2 regions of the Exiguobacterium sp. s102 genome follow, and region 2 is predicted to be linked to the other one. Evidence: a T-box and tRNA genes for the amino acid it is inferred to sense, from the RefSeq annotation. Region 2 holds a T-box; the other holds one or more tRNA genes.
What was found. The T-box of region 2 lies ahead of leuS (leucine--tRNA ligase). A T-box ahead of a tRNA ligase gene usually reads a tRNA of that ligase, here a tRNA-Leu.
Positions count from the first base shown of each region.

Region 1 (7,248 bases), 580 kb from region 2:
TGCAAAGTCACCGTATTGTGCTTCCCACAAGACAAGTGTCTCTGGCGCAAAGACGTTATATCCATATTCAAACCCGAGTACGCCAGCTTCCGATAACGGACTGTTATAGACGGCAAATGATGCTTGCGCTGATTCTAACTCATGCATCGGTGAGAACGATTTCCCTGTTTTCACGTCATTCAAGTTAATGTTACGTTGTGCAAACGTTCCCCGCTCCGAATCTTGACCGCTGAGACGGATTGGTGTGCCATCTGACAGGATTGAAGCAAAGGCAAGCGTTTCGGCATGTCCCCAGTCAATTCCCTTGTGCGTCGTTAAAGCATCCGTTCGCCGTTTTAAGACTTTTTCAAGCTTATGGAAGACCGTGAACCCACTCGGCCATGCGAGTAGCTGGTCATTGTAATGAATCAATTTATCCTTCTCGACCCCCGTCTCAATCGACGGAACCCCTTTGAATACGACATCCGGCATGATGCCCCCGTATTCTTTTTCGACGTTTGGTACTTTTTCGCGCGCCGCTTTCATCACATCACTAATCTCAGCTTCGATCGTTTTGACTTCCTCTTGCGATACTTCCCCGCGTTCGACAAGATCTTTTGCATAGAGGACACGCGCTGTGTCATGGTTATGGATCAACTCATACAGGACCGGGTTCGTATTCATCGGCTCATCCATCTCATTGTGACCAAACCGGCGATATCCGATCAAATCAATCAAGACATCCTTGTTGAACTTCGCACGGTATTCGCTTGCTAAGAGCGCGACTGCTAAACAGCTTTCCGGCTGATCCGCATTGACGTGGAAGATCGGAATCTCATAACCTTTCGCTAAGTCACTCGAATAACGTGTCGACCGTGAATCGGTTGGCTCTGTCGTGAAGCCAATCGTATTGTTGGCGATGATATGAATCGTACCGCCCGTGTTGTACCCCTTCAAGTTCGTCATGTTCAAGGTCTCTGCGACAATTCCTTGACCAGGAAAGGCAGCATCACCATGAATTAAAATCGCGGCTGCTTTATTTTGACTTTGCGTCGGCATCCCCTTGCTGGAGCGATCGTCTTGCGCCGCCCGCGTGAACCCTTCGACGACAGGATCGACGAACTCGAGGTGTGACGGGTTGTTCGCAAGTGTCACGCGGACGTTCGTCGATTGTTGTTCCATTTTGCGATTGAGCCCGAGGTGATACTTAACATCGCCTGTCCAACCATACGTAATTCCGATTGATCCTTCTGACGGGACAAGGTCATGATTTGGCGCGTGCTGGAACTCTGCGAAAATCATTTCGTACGGTTTCCCGAGCACGTGAGCGAGCACGTTCAAGCGTCCACGGTGAGCCATCCCGATATTGATCGTTTCTGAACCGTTCGCAATCAAGTGACCGATAATCGTATCAAGCAATGGAACCATCGCGTCGAGTCCTTCGATTGAAAAACGTTTTTGTCCGACATATGTTTTATGAAGAAACTTCTCGAACAACTCCGTTTCAGCTAGTCGTTTGAAAAGTTGTTTCTTTTGGTCATTCGTCAGTTTCGCCGTCAATGCGCCTTGTTCGACTTTTTGACGTAACCATTTCTTTTCGTCTAAATCATCAACGTGTTGGAGTTCGACTGCCGCCGCTCCCGTGTATTGCGCTTTTAAGTGCTCGATTGCTTCGAATGCGTCCGAAAGACCTGCAGGTGGATCTGGACAAACGAGTGAGACCGGCATCGTCCGTAAATCTGCCTCCGTTAATCCGAACTGCTCTAATTCAAGCAATTCGTTCTCACGCGGATGATCTTTCAACGGATAAATATCTGCCGCAAGGTGACCCTTCGCCCGAATACGTTCTGCGAGACGATGCGCGGCTAAATATTTTTCGAAATCCCCTGTTTCTACGTGCACTGGTGTGACAGTTTCTGTGACCGGAGCACCGTGTGTTTCAAAATAAGCACGCGTCTCTTCGTCAATCGAAGAAGCATCTTCTAAAAATCGTTCGTACATCTCGATGATGTACCCAAGGTTCGGTCCATAAAATGCTTGTTTCTCCTGTTCCCGGCTTGCCATGTACGGTTCCCCCCGTTTCATTCATTTCACCCTTTGAGCTGCTCAACACAGCCCGTTCCCAACTCTCTACCTGTTAGCGCTTTCAAATATAGTGGCATAAAAAATCGACAGTGGCACTTCCTCTATGAATTAAGATGGATGACCACGACTGAAGGCGTTTATACCAAAGTGTTTGCCTTAGTTATTATCTTACTACTTCTTAAGCCCCAGTGCGTTTCGAATTCCCAATTTCTCTGTGCTAAATGTATAAGTTTTTCTTATGATGTCAGCATCAGTGATTTATGATACAAACATTTCTTTCACGGTAGTGTCATTTCTGCACACGAAAAGAAACGCCCATGCCTATCTTTCAGGCACCGGCGTCCTCGTTTACAACACTTTACTTAAAAACGATTGGGTCCGTTCATGTTGCGGAGAATCAAACAGTTCACTCGGAACATTTTCTTCGACGATATAGCCGCCGTCCATAAAGAGTACGCGATCTCCGACCTCACGGGCGAAGCCCATTTCATGTGTCACGACAATCATTGTCATCCCTTCGATCGCCAATTGTTTCATGACTTCAAGGACATCCCCGACCATCTCCGGATCAAGTGCCGATGTCGGTTCGTCGAACAACATGATTTTCGGATTCATCGCGAGTGCACGGGCAATCGCGACCCGTTGTTTTTGTCCGCCTGAAAGTTCTCCAGGATAGTTGTCCGCTTTTTCGCGGAGCCCTACCTTATCAAGTAGTGCAAGCGCACGTTCCTTTGCTTGTCCCTTTTCCGTTTTACGGACTTTAATCGGTGCGAGCATAACATTATCTAAAACCGTCTTATGCGGAAAGAGATTAAAGTGTTGAAAGACCATCCCGACTTCCTCTCGAACTTTATTGATGTCGACTTTCGGGTCCGTAATATTGTGCTTATCGATGATGACTGTCCCACCTGTAATGTCTTCCAGACGATTCAGACAACGAAGAAATGTACTTTTCCCAGAACCAGATGGACCAATGACGCAAACTACTTCTTTCTCTTCTACTTCAACGGAGATATCCTTTAGGACTTCATTTTTTCCGAATGACTTTTTTAAGTTATCTACTTGAATGATACTCATCGTAGCGTAAACCTCCGTTCCAAGAATTTCGCTAACATCGACAGCAGATAGATGATGACGAAATACATTAAGCCGACGACGGACCAGACGATGAACGGTTCAAACGTCGTCGCTTGTTGGACTTGTCCTTGTTGCGTCAAATCGGCGATGCCGATAATCGAGAGCAACGAAGTATCCTTTAAACTAATGATCGATTGGTTCGTAATGGTCGGCAACATTCTCCGAAAAGCTTGCGGTAAAATGATTTGGACCATCGTTTGACGGCCCGTCATCCCGAGCGATCGTGCGGCTTCGGTTTGACCTTTGTCAATCGACTGGATGCCGGCCCGGATGATTTCTGCAAAATAGGCCCCTGCATTGATCGCGACCGTCAAAATCCCCGCGTACATCCGGTCCATCGATAACCATTCGAGTGAGTTCAAACCAAAATAAATGAAGAACAGTTGAACGATGAACGGTGTCCCACGGATCACATCGATATAAACGATCGCGATCCCATTTAAAAGTTTTAATGGAGACAAGCGCATCAAGGCAACGATGAGACCAATCAAGAATCCTGCGATGACGGCGATGATAAAGATATATAAGGTAACTTGTAACCCATCTAAGAAAAACGGAAATGCAGCTTTTGCTACTTCCATCAGCAGCTCAACTCCCTCATCATTCACTCAATCGGGTGATTATTTTAAATAACGATCAACGATTTTGTCGTACTCGCCACTGTCTTTTAAATTCGCTAAACCTGTATTGATTTTTTTCATCAAGTCTTCGTTTTCCCCTTTAAGGACGGCAATCCCGTAATTATCACCATTTAAACGATCTCCCACGAGTTTCAGACCAAGATTTTGTTGTTTGTTGGCATACGAGATGACTGGATAGTCTTCAATCAAGGCTGCTGCATTCCCATTTTTGACTTCCTGGAACATCGCTGGACTATCATTGAATTGTGTAACTTTAATGCCTAGCTTATCCGCGTTATCCGTTGCATACTTTGCCCCCGTCGTCCCTTTTTTAACTGCCACGCGTTCCCCTTTTAAATCATCAACCGACTTGATGTCATCATTGTTGTCTTTGACGACAAGAATCAGTCCGGCTTCAAAGTACGGGTCAGAGAAGGTAACGACTTTTTCACGTTCCGGTGTGATACTCATCCCGGCAATCGCGATGTCGAGTTGATCCGCCTGCAGAGCAGGAATGATTCCGCTAAAGTCCATCGCTTCAAATTCAATCTTGAAGTTTTGGTCGTCTGCAATCGCTTGAATCAAATCGATATCGATTCCTTTGTACGTATCCCCGTCCTTGTACTCGAATGGTGGATAGGTGACGTCGATCCCGACTTTGTACGTTTTGTCCTCTGACGATGAATCATCATTTGAACCGATGCTACACGCACTTAATACGAACAGACATCCCATCAATAAAAATAAGATAGAAAAACGTTTATTCATCCTTTTTACCCCCTTCTTTTGAAGGCACGGCCCTCTATTAGGATATTTTCCTTAATAATGGTCCCTTTGAAACATGTTTTGGTAAAAAAACTGAATTATCTGAAAGAAAACTAAAAAAGTCGCGATTTTCGATCTAATCGCTTTCTAGTGGAAAGCAAACAGGAGCGACCCTGCAGCTTCGCTGTAGCGGCGCGATGTTTGCCACAGGAAGACGCTTAGGAAGGAAAGAGAGAACAAAAAAAAGATGGAAAATCACATGCAAGTGACCTTCCATCTAGTTTGTCTACAGTCTGTGACCTACTAACAGGTCTTCAACTTATGGAAATGCCGCCGAGAGGACTTGAACCTCCACAGTGTTGCCACCACTAGATTCTGAGTCTAGCGCGTCTACCGATTCCGCCACGACGACATGACTTATATGATTGTAGAATACGAAATGGACTGATTTTTGTCAATCCATTCCTTCCACTTCATACACTTTCATTTGTCATGCTGACAATACGCGCCGAACAAACGCCTCGACGACTTCATCGTATCGATCGGGTGCTTCAAAATAAGCCATTGCATGTGCCGCATTCGGAATGACGACGAGTTCCTTCTTCGTTTGGCAAGCATCATACAGTTCATAGACCATCGATGTCGGAACGAACGTATCTGCATCCCCATGAATGAATAAGATCGGTACCGCCGCCTTTTTGACTTGTTTTAATGCGGAAGCTTCACTGAAGAAGTAACCAGCCTTTAATTTCGTCAATAAACTCGTCATCGCAAGGAACGGAAAGTGCGGCAAACGATACATCCGTTTCATCTGATAGGCGAGGACTGCGTTGACTGATGTATAAGCACAGTCGGAGATAATGCCTTTGACTTGAGCAGGTAATGTTTCTCCACTCGTCATCAAAACCGTCGCGCCCCCCATCGATACACCATGTAAAAAGATGGAAGAATCCGTACCAACACATCCGATTAAATAGTCGATCCAGCGCAGACAGTCTTGCCGGTCATGCCACCCGAAACCGATGTAATTTCCGTCACTTTTTCCGTGACCACGATTGTCCGGCATCAACACATGAAAACCCGCTTGATGATACAGATAGGCGAATCCTGCTAAGTCTGTTCCGACACCACCGTAACCATGTACGAGAATGACGACTCGATCGGACGGAACGAGTGGCGGTAAGTAATGTGCGCGAAGCGTCAATCCATCATGTGCTTGCGTCGCGACGAGTTCTAACGGTTGTTCCTTAATCCATGTCTGACCCGGTTGCATCAATCGGACCATCTCGTCACTTAAATCACGGTTGTTCGTCAAGAAAGGTTTCGGATTCGTTGCGATTGCCATTTCGTAAAAGTAATAGCTTGCTGCAAGCATCCCTGAACCAATCACGCCTAAACCAATTTTTGTACCTGTTCGCATCCGGTCCCCACTCCTCGTTGTTATAGTTCGATTTCTAGTTGAGCTGACGACTCTGGATGATCATCTTGTAATATGTGCTGGCGCAACCGTTGTTCATGCTGGGCCTTCCGGTAAGCGAATTCGCGAATGAGCTCTTGCCCCGCAAATCCTTCTTCAACGATTTGCGATAATAATTCGGTCTCCATCTCGACCATCTCGTCTGGATTGCGCATGACGAGGACTTGTCCGACTTGCGCAATCATTACTTCATCCGTCAGTCCGAGTGCATCATAAAAAGGTTCTGGTAACGTCATCCGGCGTGTTTCCGGATTGATGTAGATTCGCTTATATGCACCAAGCGATTGAAAATGTCGTGTCGCCATATGAAATCTCCTTAGTTGAATGTCATATCAAGCCGTGAATCTTTTCCTTGAAGCGTCACTGTTGCCGTCGCACCATTGACGAGTGTCAATTGGGGCGGCTGATGACCGATGTCGAAATCATAAAAAATCGGCAGTCCTGTCTCTGTTGCAATCATTTGGTAGACATCCAGTAATGCATAGTCTTCGATTGCCTGCCCTGCGCTTGTTCGACCAAACAAAATACCAGTTGCGTTATCAAACCAGCCGGTAAGATGCATCTGCATCAAGGAACGGTGAAGATCAGTCGCGCTGGCTTCACAGGCTTCGAAGTACCAAAGAATCGGTTCACCCTCGAGTTGTTGTTCTTGAAATGCACGGACATCGCCATAAGGCGTACCGATTAAATGACGGACGGTTTCGAGGCATCCTCCGAGAAGTCGACCCGTCACCTGAGTGATGGATGGATTCAGGGTTTTCCATTCCGTCGGTTGATCGAAATGGAACATAAAGCGCTCAGGGCGGACGTCGTGATTCCAGGCTGTTTGAAACCTTGTCGACATCCATTGGGTCACGGAACCATCACGCGGTGTTGCAAGCACGCGACGCCAAGCAGCTGTCGTCTCGTCCCATTCTTCACTTCTCAACTCAAGCACGTTCGGACCATGTGCTGTCGCAATCCCCGTTTTTACGGTAATTGCGAACAAGACCGTACTCGTATCTGAATATCCGAGTAACCATTTCACCGGCAGTTCATAAAAGTCTAGATACGGTAATACATCCAAGGCGCGTTCGCCACCAAACGGCGGCAGGATCGCATCGATATCTGGGTTTTGGAACATCTGCATCAATTCAGATGCCCGAACCGCTGCTGTTGTACTCTGTGCTTTCTTTTGTGTCCAAA
Region 1 covers NZ_JACSML010000001.1:957,250-964,497, reverse strand. Annotated here, with positions in the region: gene KNQ02_RS04700 (2-oxoglutarate dehydrogenase E1 component) at 1-2,064, opposite strand, end outside; gene KNQ02_RS04695 (amino acid ABC transporter ATP-binding protein) at 2,413-3,141, opposite strand; gene KNQ02_RS04690 (amino acid ABC transporter permease) at 3,138-3,782, opposite strand; gene KNQ02_RS04685 (transporter substrate-binding domain-containing protein) at 3,822-4,589, opposite strand; tRNA gene KNQ02_RS04680 (tRNA-Leu) at 4,915-4,998, opposite strand; gene KNQ02_RS04675 (alpha/beta hydrolase) at 5,077-6,006, opposite strand; gene KNQ02_RS04670 (hypothetical protein) at 6,027-6,368, opposite strand; gene KNQ02_RS04665 (S66 family peptidase) at 6,380-7,248, opposite strand, start outside.
Region 1: it encodes a tRNA-Leu, which carries the amino acid that the T-box ahead of leuS (leucine--tRNA ligase) is inferred to sense. The anticodon was not compared.

Region 2 (7,248 bases):
CGTGTCTTCCGACACGTCAATTGTCCGACACTCTTAGTTTGAAAACAACCAAGATCAGGAATCCTCTACCTCTAAGCGAAGCGTAGGTGGAGGTAGTTCAACGCTTGACAACCTATAATATATTGTCTCAATTAACAAGTTCTATGATGCACAATTGCAAATCATTATACCGCTCCCCTCTCATAAAAGAAAGAGACGGTTTGTTTACAGACCGAACTTCTGCTAAAGTGGAACAAGCAGAAAACTATTCAATGAGGTGACAGCATGTACGATGTAATCGTAATCGGAGGCGGACCGAGCGGCTTGATGGCAACGCTCGCCTCTTTACAAGCAGGCGCGAAAACACTCCTGCTCGATAAAGGAAATAAATTGGGAAGAAAACTTGCGATTTCCGGTGGCGGGCGTTGTAACGTCACGAATCGTAAACCGCTCGACGAACTCGTCCAGTCGATCCCAGGAAACGGACGTTTTTTATACAGCGCCTTTTCACAATTCAGTAACGAGTCGATCATCGACCTGTTCGAAGGGTTTGGTGTGGCGTTAAAAGAAGAAGATAACGGGCGGATGTTCCCTGTCTCGGATAAAGCAGCTGACGTCGTCCGTGTCTTGATTGATCAAATCCGAGCGCACGGTGCCGAGATTCAAACGAATGCAGAAGTCGCGTCGCTCGAGTTTCACACAGACGGTTCATTTGCAGCCGTTCTCATGCAAGACGGCACACGCCTTGAAGCGAACAGTTGTGTCGTTGCAGTCGGTGGACAATCCGTGCCCCATACGGGTTCGACCGGTGACGGGTACCCATGGGCTGAAAAAGCCGGTCATACGATTACCGAACTTTTCCCGACCGAAGTCCCGATCTTACTGAACGATGCTTCTATTCAAGCGAAATCACTTCAAGGGCTCTCGCTCCGCGACGTCGCTTTGACGGTTCACGGAAAAAAAGATAAAGCCATTAAAACACACACGGGTGATTTGCTCTTTACGCATTTCGGGCTGAGTGGTCCGATCGCACTACGTTGCAGCCAATATACAATCAAGGAACGCAAACGCTCCGGCGAACGAATCGTTCATTTATCGGTCGACTTATTCCCAGAAGAATCAATCGGAGCATTGACGGAACGTTTTCAGGCTGCGCTTGCAGCCAATCCGAAAAAAACCGTCCGAAACGCCTTAAAGGGATTCGTACCGGAACGTTTGCTTGAATTACTCTTCACACAAATCGGTTTTGGTGACGAAGTTTGTACGCAAGTGAAGAAACAAGATTTCACGCAACTGCTGACAACATTAAAACGTTTCCCACTTCATGCGACCGGGACACTTGATTTTGATAAAGCCTTCGTCACGGGCGGAGGGGTCTCAATCAAAGAAATCCATCCAAAAACGATGATGTCGAAAAAAGCAGACGGTCTATTCTTTGCCGGAGAAATTTTAGACATTCATGGTTATACCGGCGGCTACAACATTACAGCTGCTTTTGTAACAGGACACTGTGCCGGAACGAATGCTGCTCTACTCAATCAAACGACGTAATTAAAAAAAGGTGTTCGTTCGTGATTTTTTTCACGAACGGACACCTTTTTAATTTTTTGATCAATCGATCGGGGTAAACGAACGGCTCGAAAATTTGTCTGTTTCGACCAAAGCAAACAGTTCATTGTCTTGAACAAAGATTCCTTCTGCTCCGTATACTTTCGGACTTGCAGATTCTCCCGTGATCGTCTTATCCTTCGCATCAATCGAATAAAGATACAAGGAATCGGAGTCCAACGTATAGATGCGCCCTTGTCGTTCTGCGAGTCCAATCGGACGGAAATTTTCTTCAAATGCTTTTTTTGCATCTGCTCGCATACCATCTGTAGCATCGATTCGATCTCGCGTAACAACCGTCAAATACGGAGGTTTCTGCTTTTTCTTGAGTTTCTTTTTCTCTTTTGCTGTCGCATCAGGACCAATTTTAATTTCATCTTGCTTCATTTTAAAATACGTCAATTCGATGCGCCCTAACGACCGGATGTTATTGATCGTGTAAAATTCTTTTTCTTCAGCATCGTACCCAAGCCCATGAAAATTATCTCGAATGGTCGTGCCTTTGATTTTTTCACGCGTTTCTTCCGACCATGCACCGTCTTTTCGCGTAATCGTCACAAGAATTTGATTTGATGTCAGTAATGCAACCGTTTCACCATCAACGAGTGCCATTCCATCAAGCCCTGCGAGTAACAGTTTGCCATCATTCTTCAATTGGAAGGAAGCATTGATTCGCTCGCCCGTCCCACTGACTTCAAAGAAATGATAATCTTCCGTCACAACAAGATAGGAACCAATCGAATCATCATATAACATCTGTTGAACATCCTTGATTAATGGTTCTTCCGGATTCGGAATCGAAGAAGGAAGGCTTGGCGGCACTTGTTTGACAGCCGCTTGGTGTTTTGATTGCGTCTCGATTTTTGTGAAGGTCTCTTGAATTTGCACTAACGTCTCTGGTTTTGAGAAGACGAGTAGAATACAAAGGATCAGACCGGAGACGACGGCAAAAATCGTTGTATAGACTATATAGGATCGTTTCATTTACACAGATCGCCTTTCTCTCTCGGTTTCTGATTCAGTGTAGCAGAAGGCGCACTAAAAAAAAAGCGGACGCGAGACTGAATTCAAAAACAATCCCCTTCCCCCATGACTACATGGGCAAGGGGATTCGTATTAGTTTGCTACGATATTGATGAGCTTTTTCGGTACGACGATGACTTTACGAACCGTCTTGTCGCCAATCCACTCTTTTGTTTTTTCATCTGCAAAAGCGAGTGCTTCGATTTCTTCTTTTGTTGCGTCGATACTGATTGTCAATTTTGAACGGACTTTTCCGTTGACTTGAATGACGAACTCTATCGTATCACTGACGAGTTTCGTTTCATCATATGTCGGCCATGCCGCATACGTTAATGTCTCTTCAAACCCTAGTTGCTCCCATAACTCTTCCCCGAGGTGAGGTGCGACTGGTGTCAACAACTGAATGAATCCACGAAGGAAGTGACGCGGTAACACTTGCTGTTTGTTCGCTTCGTTGACGAAGACCATCAACTGCGAAATCCCTGTGTTGAATTGAATGTTCGAGAAGTCTTCCGTCACTTTCTTGACGGTCTGGTGATAGACACGTTCAAAGTCGGCATCAACCGTCTCGACATCTTGAATGTCTGCAGTCCGTTCGAACAAACGCCAGACGCGGTCAAGGAAGCGACGTGCACCGTCGAGCCCATTTTCCGACCAAGATACGGACGCATCGAGTGGTCCCATGAACATTTCGTACAGACGAAGCGTATCTGCTCCGTGTGATTTGACGATTTCATCCGGATTGATGACGTTCCCGCGTGATTTCGACATTTTTTCGTTGTTTTCGCCAAGAATCATCCCTTGGTTATACAGCTTTTGGAATGGCTCTTTTGTCGGAACAACGCCGATGTCGTATAACACTTTGTGCCAGAAACGTGCGTACAGTAAGTGAAGGACCGCATGTTCTGCCCCACCGATATAAATATCGACCGGAAGCCAGTATTTTAATTTCTCCGGATCCGCGAGTGCCTCTTCATTATGCGGATCGATGAAACGAAGGTAGTACCAGCAGCTACCGCCCCATTGTGGCATCGTGTTCGTTTCGCGGCGTCCTTTCATCCCTGTCACAGGATCCGTATAGTCGAGCCACTCTTCTGCAAGAGCAAGCGGCGACTCTCCTGTTCCCGACGGTTTGATTTCAGGAATCATCGGAAGTTCAAGCGGCAACTCTTCTTTATCCAGCGTCTTCATCGTTCCATCTTCCATATGGACGACTGGAATCGGCTCGCCCCAATAGCGTTGACGGCTAAAGAGCCAGTCACGCAGACGATACGTAATTTTCTTCCGTCCGACTTGGTTCGTTTCGAGTTCCGCGATGATGGTTTCGATTGCGTCCGCCTTCGAGAGACCGTCGAGCATTTGTGAATTGACATGCTCCCCTTCTCCCGTATACGCTGCTTCGTCGACATTTCCGCCTTTTACGACTTCGATGATTGGAAGGTCAAACTGTTTCGCAAACTCATGATCGCGTTCGTCATGTGCCGGAACGGCCATGATGGCACCTGTTCCATACGTCGCAAGAACATAGTCGGCAATCCAGATCGGAAGACGTTCGCCAGAAATCGGGTTGACGGCGAACGCACCCGTGAAGACACCTGTCTTCTCTTTTGCAAGATCCGTCCGTTCAAGATCCGATTTCGTCTGAACAGACGCGATATAACGTTCGACTGCTGCCTGATGTTCTGCTGTCATGATGTCCGCGACGAATGGATGCTCCGGTGCTAAGACGAGGTACGTTGCGCCGAAGACTGTATCCGGACGTGTCGTGAAGACCGTGACTTGTTTTTTGTGGCCGTCAATCGTAAAGTCGATTTCCGCACCTTCCGATTTACCAATCCAGTTCCGCTGCATTTCTTTCACCGACTCCGGCCAATCGAGTTCATCTAAATCGTCGAGGAGACGGTCCGCGTATTCCGTAATCTTAAGGACCCACTGGCGCATCGGGACACGGACGACGGGATGATTTCCACGTTCAGACAATCCATCGATGACTTCTTCATTCGCAAGGACCGTTCCAAGTGCCGGGCACCAGTTGACTGCCACTTCATCGACGAACGCAAGTCCTTTTTCGTACAGTTGTGTAAAGATCCACTGTGTCCATTTGTAGTATTTCGGATCCGTCGTATTGATTTCACGGTCCCAATCATATGAAAAACCGAGGTCTTTCAACTGACGTTTGAACGTTTCAATATTTTGTGCCGTGAACTCACGCGGGTCATTCCCCGTATCGAGTGCATACTGTTCTGCCGGGAGTCCGAACGCATCCCATCCCATTGGGTGAAGGACGTTATACCCTTGCATCCGTTTCATGCGAGCGAGGATATCCGTTGCCGTGTATCCTTCCGGGTGTCCGACATGCAGTCCTGCTCCCGATGGATAAGGAAACATGTCGAGGGCATAAAAGCCTTCCTTACTTGGGTCTTCCGTCGTTACGAACGCGTTATCCTGTTCCCAGCGCGCTTGCCATTTTGGTTCAATCTCACGATGATTATACGACATCTATTCTTCCTCCTCTGATTAAAAAAACCGGTCCTCCGCCCCTAAGAATAGGGACGAAAGACCGGTTTGGCTTCCGCGGTACCACCCACGTTGTCTGTCAATGACAGACCGCTTGACTCACAGATAACGGTGTGAAGGACCGGATTCGCTACTCGTTGTTCACGAATCATGCTCCCTGACGAGTTCATGGACAGTTCCGACTGGTTTGCACCACCCACCAGTTCTCTAAACGGAATGTCTCCACTACTACTTCAGTTCGTTGCATCTGACTATCTATTAGTTAGTTTAATCTGAATCTTAATCAACCGTCAACGTTTCCGTAAAATTTCTCCAATCGCAGCATGTGTTGAAACCTGATGATCCGCGTGATGTAACATCTGCCCCGGCATCCGGTCGTCGAGTAACGCGATGACTTCCATCCCAGCTTTTTTCGCCCCCATCATGCCGTTCGCCGCGTCCTCAATGACGATACATGACTCTGGGGCGAGACCCATCCGTTTTGCTGTCAGCTCGAAGATAGCTGGGTCCGGTTTAGAGCGCGGGACTTCAAAACCGCTCGTGTAGGCGTCGACTGTCAACCCATAAAATGCGATGACGCGTTCAATTTTTTCAAGCGAACTCGATGATGCAATTGCAATCCCGTAACCTTCGCTTCGAGCGATACTCATCAACTCATGAACTCCTTCCTTTAATCCACAGTCTTCCGGCTTGGCGTGTTGTTGAAATAAGTCATGTTCCTGTGCAAGTAACACATCCGTTTGATGCGGTAAGCGATGTTGTTCAATTAATTCCTGCCACATCTCGTCGCCCGTCTTACCCATGAAGGTCGCATATTGAACTAAATCAAGTGGAATCCCGAGTTGATGAAACATTTTTTTATGTACCCCAAAGTAGCGAATTTCACTATCTAAAATGACGCCATCCATATCGAAGATTAAACCCCTCGTTTGCATCCCATTCACTCCTTTTTTTGATTTTAACAAAAAAAACGACAGTGATGGACTGTCGTTTTTATCATTTCGAAATCAGTGTTGGTTGCGAACGATATCCCGGAAAATAATGTTCCAACTCTCCGTCTCCATAGAGCTGGCACAGTTGTTCATATTGAGCAGGCAGTAGAACATTTTTTCCTAAATGATATTCAAATAAACGATAGCCCGTATAGCGACACTTACTCTCGAACAGGCTATCACGCTCTTTATACCCGCCACCTAAATGCTGTTCGACCAACCCGGCATCTTTCGCACATAAAATAGCCTCAAATTCTAACCGTTGATTTGGATAGACCTTATGTTCATCCCGCTTACAGCCAATCAAATGACCATGTGCAAATTCTCGGCCAAGTAAAACGAAGTAACCTCCGATGATTTCCTCGTTAAGTTCTGCAATCAAGAGGAGCGGCGTACAGAGGCTCGTCGACTCAAATAACTGTTCGAAGTAGTCTCGAGAAAAGTAGTAATGGCTCGAGGCATCCTTTCGGTCCATCGTCTGATAATACAACTGAATGAATGATTGTAAATCTTCGTGTGTCCCTCGTCGGACAACTAAGTCAGAAGCCAATGATTTCCGAACCATACTCCGCGTCTTTTTATGAAATGTCTGTGTAATTTCTTCTACGGATGGTCGTAAGTCGATACTCGTAGTATGTCGAATAAATTCTTTTTGCGTCCAGTGGTGCGCAAACCGCTGATTTTCAGTCAACGGATTGTATCGGATCAACTCTGTGACAATCTTTTTCTGCAACGCCCAGTCATAAAAGGAAGTTCGAGCCTCTGCCCACTCTTTTTCAGTCAAATCACCCACCACTTCAGGGCCGCCATATCCGTATGGAGTAATCAAATCCCAATACTCCGTATCAAAAATAGCTCGTTTTAAGAAAGGATAAAACAGTTTCCCGGCCTCTCCTTGAAAATAAATCAACCCGGGATGTTCCCCTTCTCGTGCATTTAACATAACGTATTCATAACTGTAAAAGATGTCTAGCGGCTGATTGCAAATAAGTGCTGTCCAAGTTGCTTGATCGTCGATGAAAACGCACTTTGCCATTCTGGTACACCTCCTGTTAAAAAAAAGACCATAAAAATAAAATTAAATTTCTTTAATTTGGTTAATTAATTAAATTTTACCTCTTTAAATTAT
Region 2 covers NZ_JACSML010000001.1:372,763-380,010, reverse strand. Annotated here, with positions in the region: gene KNQ02_RS01815 (BaiN/RdsA family NAD(P)/FAD-dependent oxidoreductase) at 265-1,530, shown strand; gene KNQ02_RS01810 (hypothetical protein) at 1,591-2,571, opposite strand; gene leuS (leucine--tRNA ligase) at 2,704-5,109, opposite strand; T-box leader at 5,156-5,378, opposite strand; gene KNQ02_RS01800 (HAD family hydrolase) at 5,418-6,062, opposite strand; gene KNQ02_RS01795 (peptidoglycan bridge formation glycyltransferase FemA/FemB family protein) at 6,124-7,155, opposite strand.